3 regions of the Cellulosimicrobium sp. ES-005 genome follow, and region 3 is predicted to be linked to each of the others. Evidence: predicted binding sites of a transcription regulator. Region 3 holds the regulator's gene; each other region holds the start of a gene.

Region 1 (5,510 bases), 900 kb from region 3:
CTCGCCGCTCACGACGTCGGTCGACGGGCCGATGTGCAGGTCCGGGTGGACGCCGTCCGCGACGTCGGGGTTGCCCGCGCGGCCGAGCGCGACGATCCGCCCGTCCCGGATCCCGACGTCGGCCTTGACGATCCCCCACCAGTCCAGCACGACGGCGTTCGTCACCACCGTGTCGAGCGCGCCCTCGGCGCGGGTCGTGGTTCCCTGCGCCATCGACTCGCGGATCGACTTGCCACCGCCGAAGACGGCCTCCTCGCCCCCGAACGTGCGGTCCTCCTCGACCTCGATCCACAGGTCGGTGTCGCCGAGGCGCACCTGGTCCCCCGTCGTCGGCCCGTACAGCGCGACATAACGCTCGCGCGAGATCGCGACCATGAATCAGTCCTCCTCGGAAGTGCCCCGCCCGCCGAACCCTGGATCTCTCCCCACGTCTGCGGGGTCCTGGGGAGCGACCCCGGGTTCGGCAGGTTTGGTCGGGTGGTCCAGGGCGCCGCCGTCGGGCTTGCCGCGCTGGAGGCCGGGCACGCGTCGTCGGCCCCGGAGGGCGACGGCCTCGACCTCCGCGGACGCGCCGGGCTCGAAGCGGCGTGACGTGCCGGACGGGACGTCGAGCCGGAACCCGTGCGCGGCGGCACGGTCGAAGGAGAGCGCGGCGTTGGCGTCGGGGAGGTGCAGGTGGGAGCCGATCTGGACCGGGCGGTCTCCGGTGTTCGTCACGACCAGCGTCACCCGCTCGTCGTCGGTGCGGTCGGCGTTGAGCACCACCGGCACGCCCTCGGTGCCGCGCTTGAGCCGGACCGCGCCCGGGCCGCTCGTACGGATGCCTGCCATGTGTCGCCTCGCTCTCGCTGAGCCTCGTGCGTGCGCCGGACCGGTCCGGCTCAGGCGATCGGCTGGTGGATGGTGACGAGCTTGCGCCCGTCGGGGAAGGTCGCCTCGACCTGGACGTCGGGCAGCATCTCCGCGACGCCCTCCATCACCTCGTCGCGCCCGAGCACCTCGCGCCCGGCGACCATGAGCTCCTCGACGCCCGCCCCCTCGCGTGCGCGCTCGATCACCCACGTGGTGAGCAGGGCGACGGTCTCGGGGTAGTTGAGCAGCACGCCGCGGTCGCGGCGGTCGCGCGCGACCATGCCCGCGACGGCGAGCAGCAGCTTCTCGGTGTCCGCGGGCGTCAGGTGCATGGCGGCGATCCTGCCGGGCGTTCGTTTCCGGCGTGTATACACGGCGTTATACGTGCGTGTACCGCGACTCCCCCGGGCCTGGCGGCGACGGGAGGAGGACTCCCGCGGGCACGACGAAGGCCGCCAACCGGGCGAACCCGGCCGACGGCCTTCGATGTCCTGCGGCCTCCCGGACCAGCCGGGAGAGGGTCAGGCGTGGATCAGAAGTCCATGCCGCCCATGCCACCGTCGCCACCGGGGGCGGCCGGAGCCTTCTCCGGCTTGTCGGCGACGACGGCCTCGGTCGTGAGGAAGAGCGCCGCGATGGAGGCGGCGTTCTGCAGCGCGGAGCGCGTGACCTTGACCGGGTCGTTCACGCCGGCGGCGAGGAGGTCCTCGTACTCACCGGTCGCGGCGTTGAGGCCCTGGCCGGCGGGGAGGTTGCGCACCTTCTCCGCGACGACGCCGCCCTCGAGGCCCGCGTTGACGGCGATCTGCTTGAGCGGGGCGTCGATCGCGGCGCGCACGATCTGCGCACCGGTCGCCTCGTCGCCCTCGAGCTCGAGCTTCTCGAACGCCACGGCACCGGCCTGGATGAGCGCGACACCACCACCGGCGACGATGCCCTCCTCGACGGCCGCCTTCGCGTTGCGCACGGCGTCCTCGATGCGGTGCTTGCGCTCCTTGAGCTCGACCTCCGTCGCGGCACCCGCCTTGATGACGGCCACGCCGCCGGCGAGCTTCGCGAGGCGCTCCTGGAGCTTCTCGCGGTCGTAGTCGGAGTCCGACTTCTCGATCTCGCCACGGATCTGGTTGACGCGACCCTGGATCAGGTCGGCGTCGCCCGCACCCTCGACGATCGTGGTCTCGTCCTTGGTGACGACGACCTTGCGCGCCTGGCCGAGCAGGTCCAGCGTCGCGTTCTCGAGCTTGAGGCCCACCGTCTCGGTGATGACCTGGCCGCCGGTGAGGATCGCGATGTCCTGGAGCATGGCCTTGCGGCGGTCGCCGAAGCCCGGGGCCTTGACGGCGACGGACTTGAACGTGCCACGGATCTTGTTGAGCACCAGCGTCGCGAGCGCCTCGCCCTCGACGTCCTCGGCGATGATGAGGAGCGAGCGGCCGGCCTTCATGACCTGGTCGAGGACCGGGAGCAGGTCCTTCACGTTCGAGATCTTGGACTCGACGATGAGGACGTACGGGTCCTCGAGCACGGCCTCCTGGCGCTCGGGGTCCGTCTCGAAGTAGCGCGCGAGGAAGCCCTTGTCGAAGCGCATGCCCTCGGTGAGCTCGAGCTCGAGGCCGAACGTGTTCGACTCCTCGACCGTGATGACGCCCTCCTTGCCCACCTTGTCGAGGGCCTCGGCGATGAGCTCGCCGATCGCGGGGTCGCCGGCGGAGATGGCGGCCGTGGCGGCGATCTCCTCCTTGGTCTCGATGTCCTTCGCGGCGTTGAGCAGCTGCTCCGTCACCGCGTCGACGGCCTTCTCGATGCCGCGCTTGACGGCGATCGGGTTGGCGCCGGCCGCGACGACGCGCAGGCCCTCGCGCACGAGCGCCTGGGCGAGCACGGTCGCGGTGGTGGTGCCGTCACCCGCGACGTCGTCGGTCTTCTTGGCGACCTCCTTGACGAGCTCCGCACCGATCTTCTCGTACGGGTCCTCGAGCTCGATCTCCTTGGCGATGGAGACGCCGTCGTTCGTGATGGTCGGCGCGCCCCACTTCTTGTCGAGCACGACGTTGCGGCCCTTGGGGCCGAGGGTGACCTTGACGGTGTCGGCGAGGGCGTTGAGCCCGCGCTCCATGCTCCGACGAGCCTCCTCGTCGAAGGCGATGATCTTGGCCATGGGGAATGATCCTCCGCTGGTGGCGTATGGCGGTCGGCCGGCGCCCGCGACGGACGGCCCGCGACGGGCGGCGTTCATGTCACGCCGCCGGGGCGGGCCTCACCTGTCGACCTGGTGGGTTGCGCCGCAGCCGCGTGAGCGGCTGCCTGCGCTGGTCACTTCTGTCACTCTCATGACGAGAGTGCTAACGCCATTATTGGCACTCGCACCGTGCGAGTGCAAGACAGCCCGTCCGCGCCCGCCCCCGTATCGCGACGGGCGAAACCCACCGTGCCGCGCCGCCCCTTAGGATGCGCGGTGTGATCCGCGCAACACCGTCGTGGCGCCTCGCAGCAGCCCTGGCCGGCTTCGTGCTGGTCCCTGCCCTCGGCCTCACCGCCGCGACCGCCGTCGCGGCTCCGACGGGCGAGCACATCGACCTGTACCAGGACGGCGTCGCCGTCGCGGCCACCCCCGACGGCGGCACCGCGCTCCTGCGCCTCGCCCCCGGGGCCGCGGTGACGTACCTCCCCGGCAGCCGTGTGCTCGATCCCGCGGCGCTCGACCCTGTCGCGCTCGCCGACGGCATCGACCCCGCGGACGGCGAGGCGGACCGGCTCGCGCAGGTCGCCGGACCGCGGCTCGACGCGTCGGCGCTCCTGGACCCCGACCGGGCGCAGGACGCCGCCGCCGCGTCACGCGCCTGGCTCGCGTCCGGCGTCGTCCCCGGCGGGGACGGGCCGTTCGCCGCGCTCGGCGAGGCCGCGCTCCTGGACCTGCGCGCCCTCACCCTCGACGACGGCGCCGCGCTCGCCGCCGCCTCGCCCAAGTGGCGCTACGTGTGGCCGCGCGACGCGTCGTTCACGGCGGCGGCGTTCGCGCGCACCGGGCACGTCGACGACGCGCGGCGCGTCCTCGGCTTCCTCGCCCGCGTCCAGGAGGACGACGGGTCGTTCCACGCGCGCTACCTGCCCGACGGCTCGGGCGTGCCCGACGACCGCGGCCTCCAGTCCGACGGCGTCGGCTGGGTCCTGTGGGCGGCCGACGTCGTGCTCGAGGAGACGCCCGCCGCCGAGCGGCGCGAGGTCGCCGCGGAGCTGCGGCCCCTCGTCGACGCCGCGACCGACCACGCGCTCTCGCTCGTCGACGGCGAGGACCCGCTGCCCCCGCCGTCGAGCGACTACTGGGAGGTCGAGCCGACGGCGCTCACCCTCGGCACCGCCGGCCCCCTGCTCGCCGGGCTCGAGGCCGCGGCCGACGTCTACGCCGCGGCGGGCGAGACGGGCCGGGCGACCGACGCGACGCTGGCCGCCGCGCGCCTGCGCATGGCCGTCGAGCGGTCGTTCGGGTCGCAGGGCTACCCGCGCCACGTGACGGGCGGCGCGCGGGACGCGTCGACCGCGTTCGTGCTGCCGCCGTTCCAGCCCGAGCCGCTCGCGGGCGCGGACGTCGCGTGGCGCGCGTCGGTCACCGAGATGCTGCGACCCGCGGGCGGCCTCGCGCCCGGGGCGGGCTGGCGCGAGGACGGCATCTCCTGGACGCCGCAGACGACGCTCTACGCGCTCGCCGCCGCGTCGTCGTCGGACCCGGAGGACCGGGCCGACGCCCGGGAGTGGCTCCGCTGGGTGGACGACCACCGCACCGCGTCCGGCGCGATCCCGGAGAAGGTCCTGGCGGACGGCTCCCCGGCCGCCGTCGCGCCGCTCTCCTGGAGCTCCGCGCTCGTCGTGCTCGCGCTCGTGGAGCTCGACACGACCACCGCCGACCCGGCGAGGTAGAGCCGAGGCCACCTGAGGTAGAGGCGTGGTCACCTGAGGTAGAGGCGTGGTCACCTGAGGGAGCGACGTGGCGTCGACCGCGAGCGCTACCTGGCGCCCACGTCCGCCGTCGGAGCCAGATCGGGCTCCGCGCGGACGTCGAACTCCCGGCGCAGCACGCGCCGCGCGGCGTACCAGCCGCCGAGCCCGTGCACGCCCGGCCCGGGGGGCGTCGACGCCGAGCACAGGTAGACGCCCTCCAGCCCGACGGCGTACGGGTCGAGCCGGGGGGTGGGGCGCGCGACCATCTGCCACATGCTCACCGCGCCACCCGCGATGTCGCCACCCACGTAGCTCTCGTCGTGCGCGGCCATCTCCGCCGCCGGCACGCACCGCGACGTGACGACGAGGTCCCGGACCCCCGGGGCGAACCGTTCGAGCTGACCGAGGACGTCCTCCGTCACGTCACGCGTCGATCCGGCGGGCACGTGCGCGTACGTCCACAACGGCCGCGCCCCGTCGACCTCGCGCGCGGGGTCGACGACGGTCGGGTCGCTCACGAGCACGACCGGCCGGGCCGCGTGCCGACCGGCCGCGACGTCCGCCTCGGCACGCGCCATCTCGGCAGGCGTCCCGCCGACGTGCACGGTCCCGGCACGCCCCACCTCGGGATCGGCCCACGGGACCGGACCGGAGAGCACGAGGTCGACCTTCGCGGCCGCGTCGCCGTGCCGGAACCGCCGCAGGGCCCACTCCGCCCGGGG
Region 2 (5,510 bases), 1.6 Mb from region 3:
CACTTCCAGTGCGACGCGCGCGGCGTCGGCTCGCGCTGGCAGGTCGACGAGCTGCGCGAGATCTCGACGGCGCTGCTCGGCTCGGTCGGCCTCATCGCGGACCCGAACGAGATCGCGGCCGACTTCGAGAGCCTCATGCAGGCGTCCATGGCGCGTGGCGTGGCCTCCGCGGACCTGCGCGTGTGGGCCCCGCAGGGCTCGCAGGTCCTGTTCGTGCGGCAGGTCGCGCCGACCGTCGAGGACCTCACGCACCGCCGCGCCGAGGTGAACCCCCTCACCGGGGCCTACCCGACCGGCTCGTGGGGCGACGAGTCGCGCGACTACCACGTCGCGGTCCGCGTCGCGTCGAAGCCGGTCGGCTCCGAGCAGCTCGCGGCGCGCGTCCAGCTCGCGGTGAACGGCGAGGTCGTCTCCTCCGGTCTGGTCAAGGCCAAGTGGTCCGACGACGAGTCGCTCACCACGCGCATCAATCCCGAGGTCGCGCACTACACGGGCCAGACCGAGCTCGCCGCGGCGATCCAGGAGGGCCTCGCGGCCAAGGCCTCGGGCGACGAGGCGACGGCGACCGTCAAGCTCGGGCGCGCCGTGCAGCTCGCGCAGCAGACAGGCAACGAGGAGGCGACGTCGCGCCTGCGCAAGGTCGTCGACATCGACAACGAGGAGCAGGGCACCGTGCGGCTCAAGCGGAACACCTCGACCCTCGACGAGATGGCCCTCGACACCGCCTCGACGAAGACGACGCGAGTCCGCCGGTGAGCGCCGTCGTCTGCCCCAACGGGCACCCGTCGGAGTCGACCGACTACTGCGACGTGTGCGGCGAGCCGATCGGCGCGGCGTCGGCCCCGTCCACGCCCGTGGCGAGCGGGGCGACGCCCGCGGGCGCCGCCCCGGCGGCCGCCCCCGCGACGACCTGCCCGAACTGCGGGTCGCCGGCGCCCGGCGGCGCGCTGTTCTGCGAGAACTGCGGCTACGACTTCACGACGGGCGCGCTGCCCGACCCGGTCGAGCCGCCGTCGGCGCTCTCGCTCGACCCGCCGTCGCGTCCGACGCCCGCGCCCGCGACCTCCGCACCCCCGCCGGCGGGCACGCCCTCGGGGTCCACCCCGCCCCCGCTGCCGACCTCCGCGGCAGGATCCGCGGCGGCCCCCCCGTCGTCGTCGACCCCGCCCCCGCTGCCCGCCCCGAGCACCGCCGTCGCCCCCGAGGCGAGCGAGGCGGGGGCGTCGGGCAGCCATCTCCCGACGCCCCCGGTCCCGGGGCCGGACCAGTGGGTCGTGGAGATCTGGATCGACCCCGACTGGTACCAGGCGCAGCAGCCCGAGGACCCGATGCCCTCCGCGGGACTGCCGGGCCTCGTCGTGCTGCGCGAGCGCAGCGTGCTCGTCGGCCGCCCGTCGGTGTCGCGCGGCATCCACCCGCAGGTCGACTGCGGCGCGGACACGGGCGTCTCCCGCCGGCACTGCCAGCTCAGCACGGACGGCCAGCGATGGTGGGTCGAGGACCTGCAGTCGTCGAACGGGACCTACGTGAGCCCGGCGGGCGAACCGCTGCCGACCGACCCGATCCCCGCCGGACAGCGACGCGAGCTGTCCGACGGGGACCGGGTCTACCTCGGCGCGTGGACGCGGCTCGTCGTCCGCAAGGCGCTCCCGGGCGAGGTCTGAGCCGGCTCAGCCCTCGGTCGTCCGAGGCTCGGCCTCGGCCGTGATCTGGGTCGCCGCACCGCTGCTGCCCGCGCGGTGCGCGACCTCGATCCGGCGCGGCCGGGCCTCCTCGGCCACGGGGATCGTCAGCGACAGCACCCCGTCCTCGTACGACGCCGAGATCTGGTCGAGCGCCAGACCGCGCCCCACCGTCAGCTGGCGCGCGTAGGTTCCCGAGGGCCGCTCGCGCGCGAGCCACTGGACGTCGGGATCGGTCCGCGGGCTGCGCTCGGCGCGGATCGTCAGCGTGCGGTCCTCGACGGACACGTCGATCGTCCCCGGGTCGACACCGGGAAGGTCCATCGTCAGGACGTAGTGGTCGCCCGCCCGGAACAGGTCGAGCGGCATGCCGCCCGACGCCGACGCCGCGGTCGCGCGCGCGCCGGACGCGAGCTGGCCGACCAGGCGGTCCATCGCGTCGAAGGTGGTCGTGAACGGGTCGATCATCGCAGCCACACCTCTCACCTCCTCGTCGGTCGGTCCCGGACCGTCCGGGACCGGTCGGTGGTCCCGCGAGGTAGGCACCTCGCGGGCGGCTACGTCTCTGTTCTAGCACTCTCCCCCGGAGAGTGCCAAGAGCCGGCGCGCGCCTTCCGGGGGCGGGGCGGAGGGGCGGTTGTCGACTTCCTCCGAGACCGGATCCCGCGACGACAGCATGGTTGGTGGAACCCTCCAACCCGTTGTGCGATCCGTGCACGCGGCGACACCGTCGTCGTCCGCGTCCCCGTCGTCGCGCACCGCGCAGGGCCGGGAGAGTGGACCTGGCCACGACGGGTCGGGCACCGACCCGTCACGACGACCCAGGGAGCACCATGACCGACGCACCGACCACGGCGACCCCCGGGACGCCCGCGCCCGCCACGCAGACCACCGGTCCGGGAGCGGGGCGCCGCGGGCCGCTCGCGCTCGACGCGGGCGACGCCGCGCGCGTCGCGACCTTCGCGGCGCTGATCGCCGCGCTCGGGATGCCGGGGTCGATCGCGCTGTTCGGGAACGCGGTCCCGATCACGCTCCAGACGCTCGGCGTCATGCTCGCCGGCACGATCCTCGGCGCGTGGCGCGGCACGCTCGCGGTCGCGACGTTCCTCGCGCTCGCGGCGGCCGGCCTCCCGGTGCTCGCGGGCGGGCGCGGCGGCCTCGGGGCGTTCGTCGGCCCGTCCGCGGGCTACCTGCTCGGGTTCCTCGCGGGGGCGGCGGTCGTGGGCTGGCTCGTCGACCGGCTGCGCCGGGTGGCGTTCGGCGGTGTGCTCGTCGCGTGCCTCGTCGGCGGGGTCGCGGTCGTCTACGCGTGCGGCGTGCCGGTCCAGTCGGCCGTCACGGGGGTACCGCTCGCGACGACGGCGCAGCTCTCCCTCGTGTTCCTCCCGGGCGACGTCCTCAAGGCGCTGGCGGCCGCGGCGATCACCGTCGGCGTCGTGCGCGCCTACCCGGCCGCGCGCCGGTCGGGCCGTTCTGCGGGCCGTCCCATGGCCGTCGGCCGCACCGCCTCCTGACACCTGCGAGAGTGTCCGCGTGCCCGTCGCCCACCAGGTCCTGACGCACGCCGCCGACCCGGCGGTGCGCGACCGTCCCGCCCTGCGCACCCCCGAGCGGTCGCGCACCTACGCCGCGCTCGCCGCGGACGTGCGCGCGGGCGCGACGCACCTCGACGCGACGGGCACGCGCCCCGGCGACGTCGTCGCCGTGTCCCTGCCCGACCCGCTGGACCTGCTCACGGCGGTCCTCGCCGCCGACCACGCCGGCGCGACGCCGCTCGTGTGCGACCCGGCGTGGCCGCGCGCGCACCGCGCGGAGGTCCTGCGCACCCTCGCCCCGCGCACGTTCGTCGAGGTGCCCCTGCCGCGCGGGACCGGCACCCTCCCCGACCTCGTGCCGGGGCTCGCCCCGCAGGGGGGTGCGGGCCCCGGCACGGGCCACGAGCCCGGTCCGGACGACCTCGCGTGGGCAGGGTTCTCCTCGGGCAGCACGGGCCGGCCGCGCGCGGTCGTGCGCACGCGCGCGTCGTGGGCGGGGTCGTTCGACGACGTCACGCGGCTCCTCGGGCTGCGCCCCGCCGACACCGTGCTCGTCCCCGGCCCGCTCGCGTCGTCGCTCTACTGCTTCGCCGCCGTGCACACGCTCGCCGTCGGCGCGTGCGCCTTCCTCACGCGCACCCCGGCCGCCACGACCTCCGCGCTCGCGAGCAGCGACGTCGTGCACCTCGTCCCGCAGGTCCTCGACGACGTGCTCGACGCCGTGGCCGCGGGGGCGCCGTCCCGGCTGCGGCACGCGGTCGTCGGCGGGGCGTCCCTCGCCGCCGGGGCGCGGTCGCGCGCGGCGGCGCTCGGCATCGACGTGCTCGCCTACTACGGCGCGGTCGAGCTCTCGTTCGTCGCATACGACCCCGACGGGTCGGGGCTGCGTCCGTTCCCGGGGGTCGACCTCGAGGTCCGGCCGCTGCCGCAGGCGAGCGTCGGCGAGGTCTGGGTCCGTTCGCCCTGGGTGTCTAGCGGCTACCTCGCGCGCGCCACCGGACCGCTGCGGCGCGACGGCGCGTGGAGCACCGTGGGCGACCTCGCCGACCCCCTGCCCGACCCGTCGACGTCGCCGTCCGCGCCCGGCGCCCCGCTCGGCACGCTCGTGCTGCGCGGCCGCGGCGACGGGGCGATCCTCACCGGCGGGTCGACCGTCGTGCCCGAGGACGTCGAGGTCGTGCTGCGCGCGGTGCCGGGGGTCCGGGACGTCGTCGTGCTCGGCACGGCGCACCGGCGCCTCGGGGCGGTCGTGAGCGCCGTCGTCGAGTGCGACGACCGGCCCGGGCTGCGCGCCCACCTGGAGCGCGTCGCGCGCGGGGCGCTCGCGCCCGCCCAGCGGCCGCGGCGCTGGTACGGCACGCGCGCCCTCCCCCGGACCCCGTCGGGCAAGCCTGCGCGCGGGGCCGTGAGCGAGGCCCTGCTGGGGACCGACCCCGCGCGCTCGGGTCTGGAGCCGCTGCGATGACCGCGCCGGGTGCGGGGGCGGACGCGCCCGTGGTCGTGGCCGCGCGCCGCACCTGGGTCGGGACCGCCGGGCACGGGCACCGGTCGTCGTCCGAGGTCGACCTCGCGGCGGGTGCGCTCGGCGCGACGCTCGGCGACGCGCGGGCCCTCGGGGTGGAGGACGACGTCGTCGACGTCCTGCTGGGGTGCTGCACCGGGCCCGGCGGGAACGTCGCGCGGGCCGCGGCGCTCGCCGCGGGACTCGGCGTCGTCGTGCCCGGGCTCACCGTCGACCGGCAGTGCGCCTCCGGTCTCGCGGCGGTGCTGCTCGCCGCGCAGCAGGTCCGGGCGGGCGAGGCGCGCCTCGTCCTGGCCGGCGGGACGGAGAGCGCGTCCCTCGCTCCCACGCGCTCCCACCGCACGGCGTGGGGCGACGTGCCCTACGCGCGCGCCGCGTTCGCGCCGACGCCGTGGGCCGACCCGGGCATGGGGGCCGCCGCCGACGCGCTCGCGCGCCGCCGCGGCGTGACCCGCGAACGCCAGGAGGCGTACGCGGTGCGCAGCCACGCGCGCGCCCTCGCCGCGCACGCGGGCGGGCGGTTCGCGGCCGAGACGGTCCAGGTCGGCGCGCCGGCGCGGTCGCTCGCGCGCGACGAACGGGCGCGACGCCTCGACCCCGCGGTGCTCGCCCGCCTCTCGCCGGCCTTCACGCCCGGCGGCACCGTCACCGCCGCCACCGCGAGCCCGGTGAGCGACGGCGCGGCGGCGGTCGCGGTCGTGCCCGAGCGCGTCCGGCGCGAGCTCGGGGTCCCGGGCCTGCGCGTGCTCGCGTCGGCGACGGTCGGCTGCG
Region 3 (5,510 bases):
GAGCAGGGTCACGCGGCCCGCGTCGGCGTGCTCGACGACGCAGCGCAGGCGCAGGCCGTCGCCGTCCACGACGTCGACCCGCTCGCCCGCCCCGCGGCGCTGGACGACGCCCGCGTGGCGGCCCTCGGCGCCGTCGAGGACGTAGCGGTCGCCGGGCGCGACGGCGTCGAGCCCGGTCTCGGCGAGGAACACCGGAGCACTCACGCGACCGCTCCCCTCAGCGCCCGGAGAGCTTGTCGCGCAGGCGCGAGAACACGCCGGGGTGCGCGGCCGACAGGCGCGGCTCGGGCCGCTCCTCGCCACGCATCGCGGCGAGCGAGCGCAGGAGCTGCTCCTGCTCCTCGGTGAGCTCGCGCGGCACCTGGACCTCGATGTGGACGTTGAGGTCGCCGCGGCCGCTGCCGTGCAGGTGCCCCACGCCGAGGTTCTTGAGCGTGACGATCTGGCCCGGCTGCGTGCCCGGGCGCAGGTCGATCTCCTGCGCGCCGTCGAGCGTCTCGAGCTCGAGGACGGTGCCGAGCGCGGCCGCGGTCATGGGCACCTGGAGCGTGCAGTGCAGGTCGTCGCCGCGGCGCACGAACGTGTCGTGGTTGCGCTCGCGGATCTCGACGTACAGGTCGCCCGCGGGGCCGCCGGCCGGACCGACCTCGCCCTGCGCGGTGAGCTTGATGCGCGTGCCCGTGTCGACGCCCGCGGGGACGTTCACCGTGATGCTGCGGCGGCTGCGCACGCGGCCCTCGCCAGAGCACTCCGCGCACGGCTCGGGGATGACGGTGCCGAAGCCCTGGCACGCGGCGCACGGGGCGCTCGTCATGACCTGGCCGAGGAAGGAGCGCGCCACGCGCTGGACCGTGCCGCGGCCGTGGCAGACGTCGCACGTGCGGGGCGAGGTGCCCGGGCGACAGCACGAGCCGCCGCACGTCCCGCACACGACCGCCGTGTCGACCTGGAGCTCGCGCTGCGCGCCGAACGTCGCCTCGGACAGGTCGATGTCGAGCCGCACGAGCGCGTCCTGGCCGCGCCGGGCGCGCGGGATCGGCCCCTGCTGCGCCTGGCCGCCGCCGAAGAACGTCTCGAAGATGTCCTGGAAGCCGAACCCGCCGCCCATGGGGCCGGCGCCGCCGCCGGGGGCGCTCGGGTCGACGCCGAGATCGTACTGCTGACGCTTCTCCGGGTTGGAGAGCACCTCGTACGCGCGCGCCACGTCCTTGAAGCGGTCGCCCGCCTCCTCGCCCGCGACGTCGGGGTGCAGCTCGCGCGCGAGCTTGCGGTACGCCTTCTTGATCTGGTCCTGGCTGGCGTCGCGCGCCACGCCCAGGATCTCGTAGTAGTCGCTCACACGTCACTCTCTGCTGGTGCGGGTCGTGAGGCCGGCAGGGGGCCGGTCGTGAAGGGTCTGGTGCGGGTCGTGAGACCGGCACGAGGTCGGTCGTCGTGGATGCCTGCCGCGCGCGGGGAGGCCGCGGCGAGGCTCACGTGCCGAGCACCCGTGACAGGTAGCGCGCGACGGCGCGCACCGCCGCGATGGTCCCGGGGTAGTCCATGCGCGTCGGCCCGATCGAGCCGACGAGGGCGACCGTGTCACCGTCGTTACCGTAACCGGTCGTCACGACGGAGGTCTCGACGAGACCCTCGAGCTGGGTCTCGTGCCCGATCCGGACGCTCACGCCGGACTCCGCGGCCATCTCGGTGAGCAGGCCGAGGAGGACCACCTGCTCCTCGAGCGCCTCGAGGACCGGGCGCAGCGCATGCTCGAACCGCATGCCCGCGCGGGCGAGGTTCGCCGTGCCGGCGAGCACGAGGCGCTCCTCGCTCTCCTCCGCGAGCGTCTGGGCGACGAGGTCGCCCACGGCGCGCACGAGCGGGGCGTCGTCGGGGTGGAAGCTCTCCGTCACGGCGGCGAGCCCCGGCGCGAGGTCGGTGAGGCGCTTGCCGGCCGCGGCGGCGTTGAGCCGCGCGCGGACCTCCACGAGCGTGCCCTCGTCGGGCACGCTCGCGACCTCGAGCGTGCGCTGCTCGACGCGCCCGGTGTCGGTGATGATCACGACGAGCAGGCGCGAGTCCCCGACCGGCACGAGCTCGAGGTGCCGCAGCCCGGACCGGCTCAGCGACGGGTACTGCACGACCGCGACCTGGCCCGTGAGCTGCGCCAGCAGCCGGCCGGCGCGCGCGATGACGTCGTCGAGGTCCACGCCCTCGGAGAGGAACGTCTCGATGGCGCGCTTCTCCGGCGCGGACAGCGGCTTGACGCCCGAGAGCCGGTCGACGAAGAGACGGTAGCCCTTGTCCGTGGGGATGCGGCCCGCGGACGTGTGCGGCTGCGCGATGTACCCGGCGTCCTCGAGGGCCGCCATGTCGTTGCGGATCGTCGCGGGCGACACGCCGAGGCCGTGCCGCTCGGTGAGCACGCGCGACCCCACGGGCTCGCGCGTGAGGACGTAGTCCTCGACGATCGCCCGCAGCACCTCGAGCCGGCGCTCCTCGCTCACGTCCACCTCCGTGTGCCGCACCGTCGCCGCCCCGGGCGGGCGCGCGGGCGTCGGCACTCTCGACCTCCGAGTGCCAATCCTACGCGTCCGCGCGGCCCGTCCCGCGGTCCTCCGCTCGCCGCGAACGCAGGTCCGCGAGCCCGACGACGAGCGCGAGCGCGACGAGCACGATCGTCACGAGCAGCGCCCTCCCCGTCGCGTGCGCCGCCGTGTCGCCTCCCGCGAGGCCCCCGTAGTACACGGAGAGCACGATCGAGATGCCGACCGCCGACCCGATGCGCTGCCCGAGCTGCAGCATGCTCCCCGCGACCCCCGCGCGGCTCACGGGAACCTCGGACAGCGTGAGGGTCTGGTTCGGCGCGATGACCGTCCCGCTGCCCGCCCCGGCGACCAGCAGGGCTCCCGCGAGCGCCGGCCCCACGGCGCCCGGCTCGTCCCCGAGGAGGCGCACGACGGCGTCGGCCACGACGACCCCGACGAGGACGAGCGTCAGCCCGCCGACGACGAGCTGCCGGCCCCAGCGCGCGACCCAGCGCCCCGAGAACCACGCGGACACCCCGGACGCGACGGCGAACGGCGTCCCCACGAGCCCCGCCTGGAGCGGCGTGTAGCCGAGCTCGTCCTGGAGGTAGAGCGTGACCACGAGGAAGATGCCCGTGAAGCCGGCGAAGTAGGCGAGGCCGAGCAGCGCGCCGTTGCGGAACGACCCGAGCCCGACGACCTGCGGGTCGAGCACCGCCTCGCCGGTGCGCCGCTGGTACCGCCGCTCCCAGACGACGGCCGCGGTCCCCGCCGCGGCGGCCACGACCAGCCACCACCAGCGCGAGGCGTCGTCGCCGCGACCGGTCGTCGTGACGAACGGCATCATGACGCCGAGCGTCGCCGCACCGAGCAGCGCCAGCCCGACGAGGTCGAGGCGGCGCGGGCCCCGCGCGGAGCGCGCGGCGTCGGGCGGTGGCGCGGGCACGAGGCGCCACGCGAAGGGCAATAGGACCGCGACGACGGGGAGGTTGACGAGGAAGACCCACCGCCACCCGTCCGCGGAGCCGGCCGCCGCGATGATGAGGCCGCCGAGCAGCGGGCCCAGCGCCGTCGAGACCCCGATCGTCGCGCCGAACATGCCGAACGCGCGGCCACGCTCGAACCCGGAGACCTGCTGCTGGATGAGCCCGACGACCTGCGGGTTGAGGACGCCCGCGCTCACGCCCTGCAGCAGGCGCGCGACGGCGAGCCACCCGTCCGTCGGCGCGAGCCCGCACGCGAGGCTCATGAGCGCGAACCCGACCAGCCCGGCGATGAACAGGGCACGCCGGGCGCCGGCGTCGCCGAGCCGGCCGGCGGGCACGAGCGCGAGCCCGAACGCGAGCGTGTAGCCCGCGACGACGAGCTGGAGCTGCGTCGGCCCCGCGTCGAGCGACGACTCGATCGACGGGAGGGCGACGTTGACGATCGACACGTCGAGCGTCGTGACGAAGCCGACCGCGAGGCAGACGGGCAGCACGCGCCAGCGGTTCGGGTCCGGCTCGGCGCGCTGCGGGCTCACCGCTCCGTCGTACCACCCCTCCCCGGGACCGCGCGCGGCGGGCGCCGGGCGCCGAGATCGACCCGAGCGTCCGAGATCGACCCTCGGGAGGTCGATGTCGCGACGCACGGGCCGATCTCGCCGGGGTGCGTCCGGCGCTCCCCTAGGGTGACGGCGTGGCTTTCGATCGTTATGGGTTCGACGTCCTCGGCGGCACGCCCGCCCCCGTTCATCATCGCGCGCGGCCGGTGTCCCGACCGCAGGCCGCCGAGCGGGGGCTCGTCGTCGAGGAGGTGCAGACCGGGTGGGTCGGCGCCGTCGTGCGGGTCGAGAAGTCGGGCGGGATGCACGTCGTCGTGCTCGAGGACCGCGCCGGCCGGACGCGGACGTTCCCGCTCGGGCCCGGGTTCTGGGTCGACGGCAAGCCGGTCGAGCTCACCGCCCCGGTCACGTCCCGCGCCCCCGCCGCGCCGACGCGGACCGCGTCCGGCTCGCGCGCCGTCGTCGGGCAGCGGGCGCGCGTGGCTCGCGGCAGCCGCATCTGGGTCGAGGGCAAGCACGACGCCGAGCTCGTCGAGAAGGTGTGGGGCGACGACCTCCGGGTCGAGGGCGTCGTCGTCGAGCCCCTGCACGGCGTCGACGACCTCGCGGCGGCGCTCGCCGACTTCGGCCCGACGCCGCAGCGCCGCGTCGGCGTGCTCGTGGACCACCTGGTGCCCGGGAGCAAGGAGCGCCGCATCGCCGACGACGCGGTCCGCCGCTCCCCCGCGGGCACGGTGCTCGTGCTCGGGCACCCGTACGTCGACGTGTGGCAGGCCGTGAAGCCCGCGCGCGTCGGCCTGCAGCGCTGGCCGGTGATCGAGCGGGGCACCGAGTGGAAGCGCGGCATCCTGCGCGAGCTCGGCTGGCCCGCGGAGACCGCCGAGGACGTGGGCCGCGCGTGGCAGCGCATCCTCGGCACCGTGCGCACGTACGCGGACCTTGAGCCGTCCCTGCTCGGCCGCGTCGAGGAGCTCATCGACTTCGTCACGGCGTCCTGACCTCGCCCCGGTCCGGACGCGCCGCGCCCCGGCACCGACGGGCGGCACCGGGGCGTGGTGAACGACGACGACCGGCCGTCAGGCGGCCGGCACGCCCCCGGTGAGGCGACGGTAGGCGAAGCCCACGGCCACGTAGCTCAGCGGGATCGTGACGAACAGGCCGAGGCCGCACGGGATCGCGCCGAGGATGTTGATGCCGAACAGCGCGAGCAGCAGCAGGAACACCTGGCCGAAGTTCTTGGCGACGAGCGAGAAGCTCGTCCGGATCGCCGTGATCGCGTCGACGCCCTGGTCGAGCGCGACGTAGTAGACGAACGCGGAGAAGAGCAGCACCGCGAAGCCCGGCAGGATGCACAGCACGAAGCCGATGCCCGTGAGGATGCCGACGATCAGCGCCGCGAGCAGCACGTTGACGACGTTGCCGAGGCGGAAGAACGCCGCGACGTCCGGGCGGCGCCC

What was found. Region 3 encodes HrcA, which represses chaperone genes, less so after heat shock. Its sites were predicted from a motif close to TTNGCACTCGNNNNNNNCGAGTGCNAA; they were not measured.
Region 1: groL (chaperonin GroEL) is a predicted target of HrcA. The motif match lies at 3,207-3,233, and genes of this name have one in related genera.
Region 2: ABRQ22_RS21025 (Hsp20/alpha crystallin family protein) is a predicted target of HrcA. The motif match lies at 2,253-2,279, and genes of this name have one in related genera.

Annotation. Positions count from the first base shown of each region.
Region 1 is NZ_CP159290.1:589,669-595,178, reverse strand. It holds gene ABRQ22_RS02635 (urease subunit alpha) at 1-375, opposite strand, end outside; gene ureB (urease subunit beta) at 379-831, opposite strand; gene ABRQ22_RS02625 (urease subunit gamma) at 882-1,184, opposite strand; gene groL (chaperonin GroEL) at 1,385-3,010, opposite strand; gene ABRQ22_RS02615 (glycoside hydrolase family 15) at 3,310-4,767, shown strand; gene ABRQ22_RS02610 (NAD(P)/FAD-dependent oxidoreductase) at 4,854-5,510, opposite strand, start outside.
Region 2 is NZ_CP159290.1:4,702,694-4,708,203, reverse strand. It holds gene ABRQ22_RS21035 (VWA domain-containing protein) at 1-756, shown strand, start outside; gene ABRQ22_RS21030 (FHA domain-containing protein) at 753-1,664, shown strand; gene ABRQ22_RS21025 (Hsp20/alpha crystallin family protein) at 1,671-2,150, opposite strand; gene ABRQ22_RS21020 (biotin transporter BioY) at 2,516-3,196, shown strand; gene ABRQ22_RS21015 (class I adenylate-forming enzyme family protein) at 3,216-4,682, shown strand; gene ABRQ22_RS21010 (thiolase family protein) at 4,679-5,510, shown strand, end outside.
Region 3 is NZ_CP159290.1:1,487,855-1,493,364, reverse strand. It holds gene ABRQ22_RS06370 (16S rRNA (uracil(1498)-N(3))-methyltransferase) at 1-204, opposite strand, end outside; gene dnaJ (molecular chaperone DnaJ) at 218-1,339, opposite strand; gene hrcA (heat-inducible transcriptional repressor HrcA) at 1,473-2,489, opposite strand; gene ABRQ22_RS06355 (MFS transporter) at 2,569-4,032, opposite strand; gene ABRQ22_RS06350 (DUF3097 domain-containing protein) at 4,188-5,051, shown strand; gene ABRQ22_RS06345 (hypothetical protein) at 5,130-5,510, opposite strand, start outside.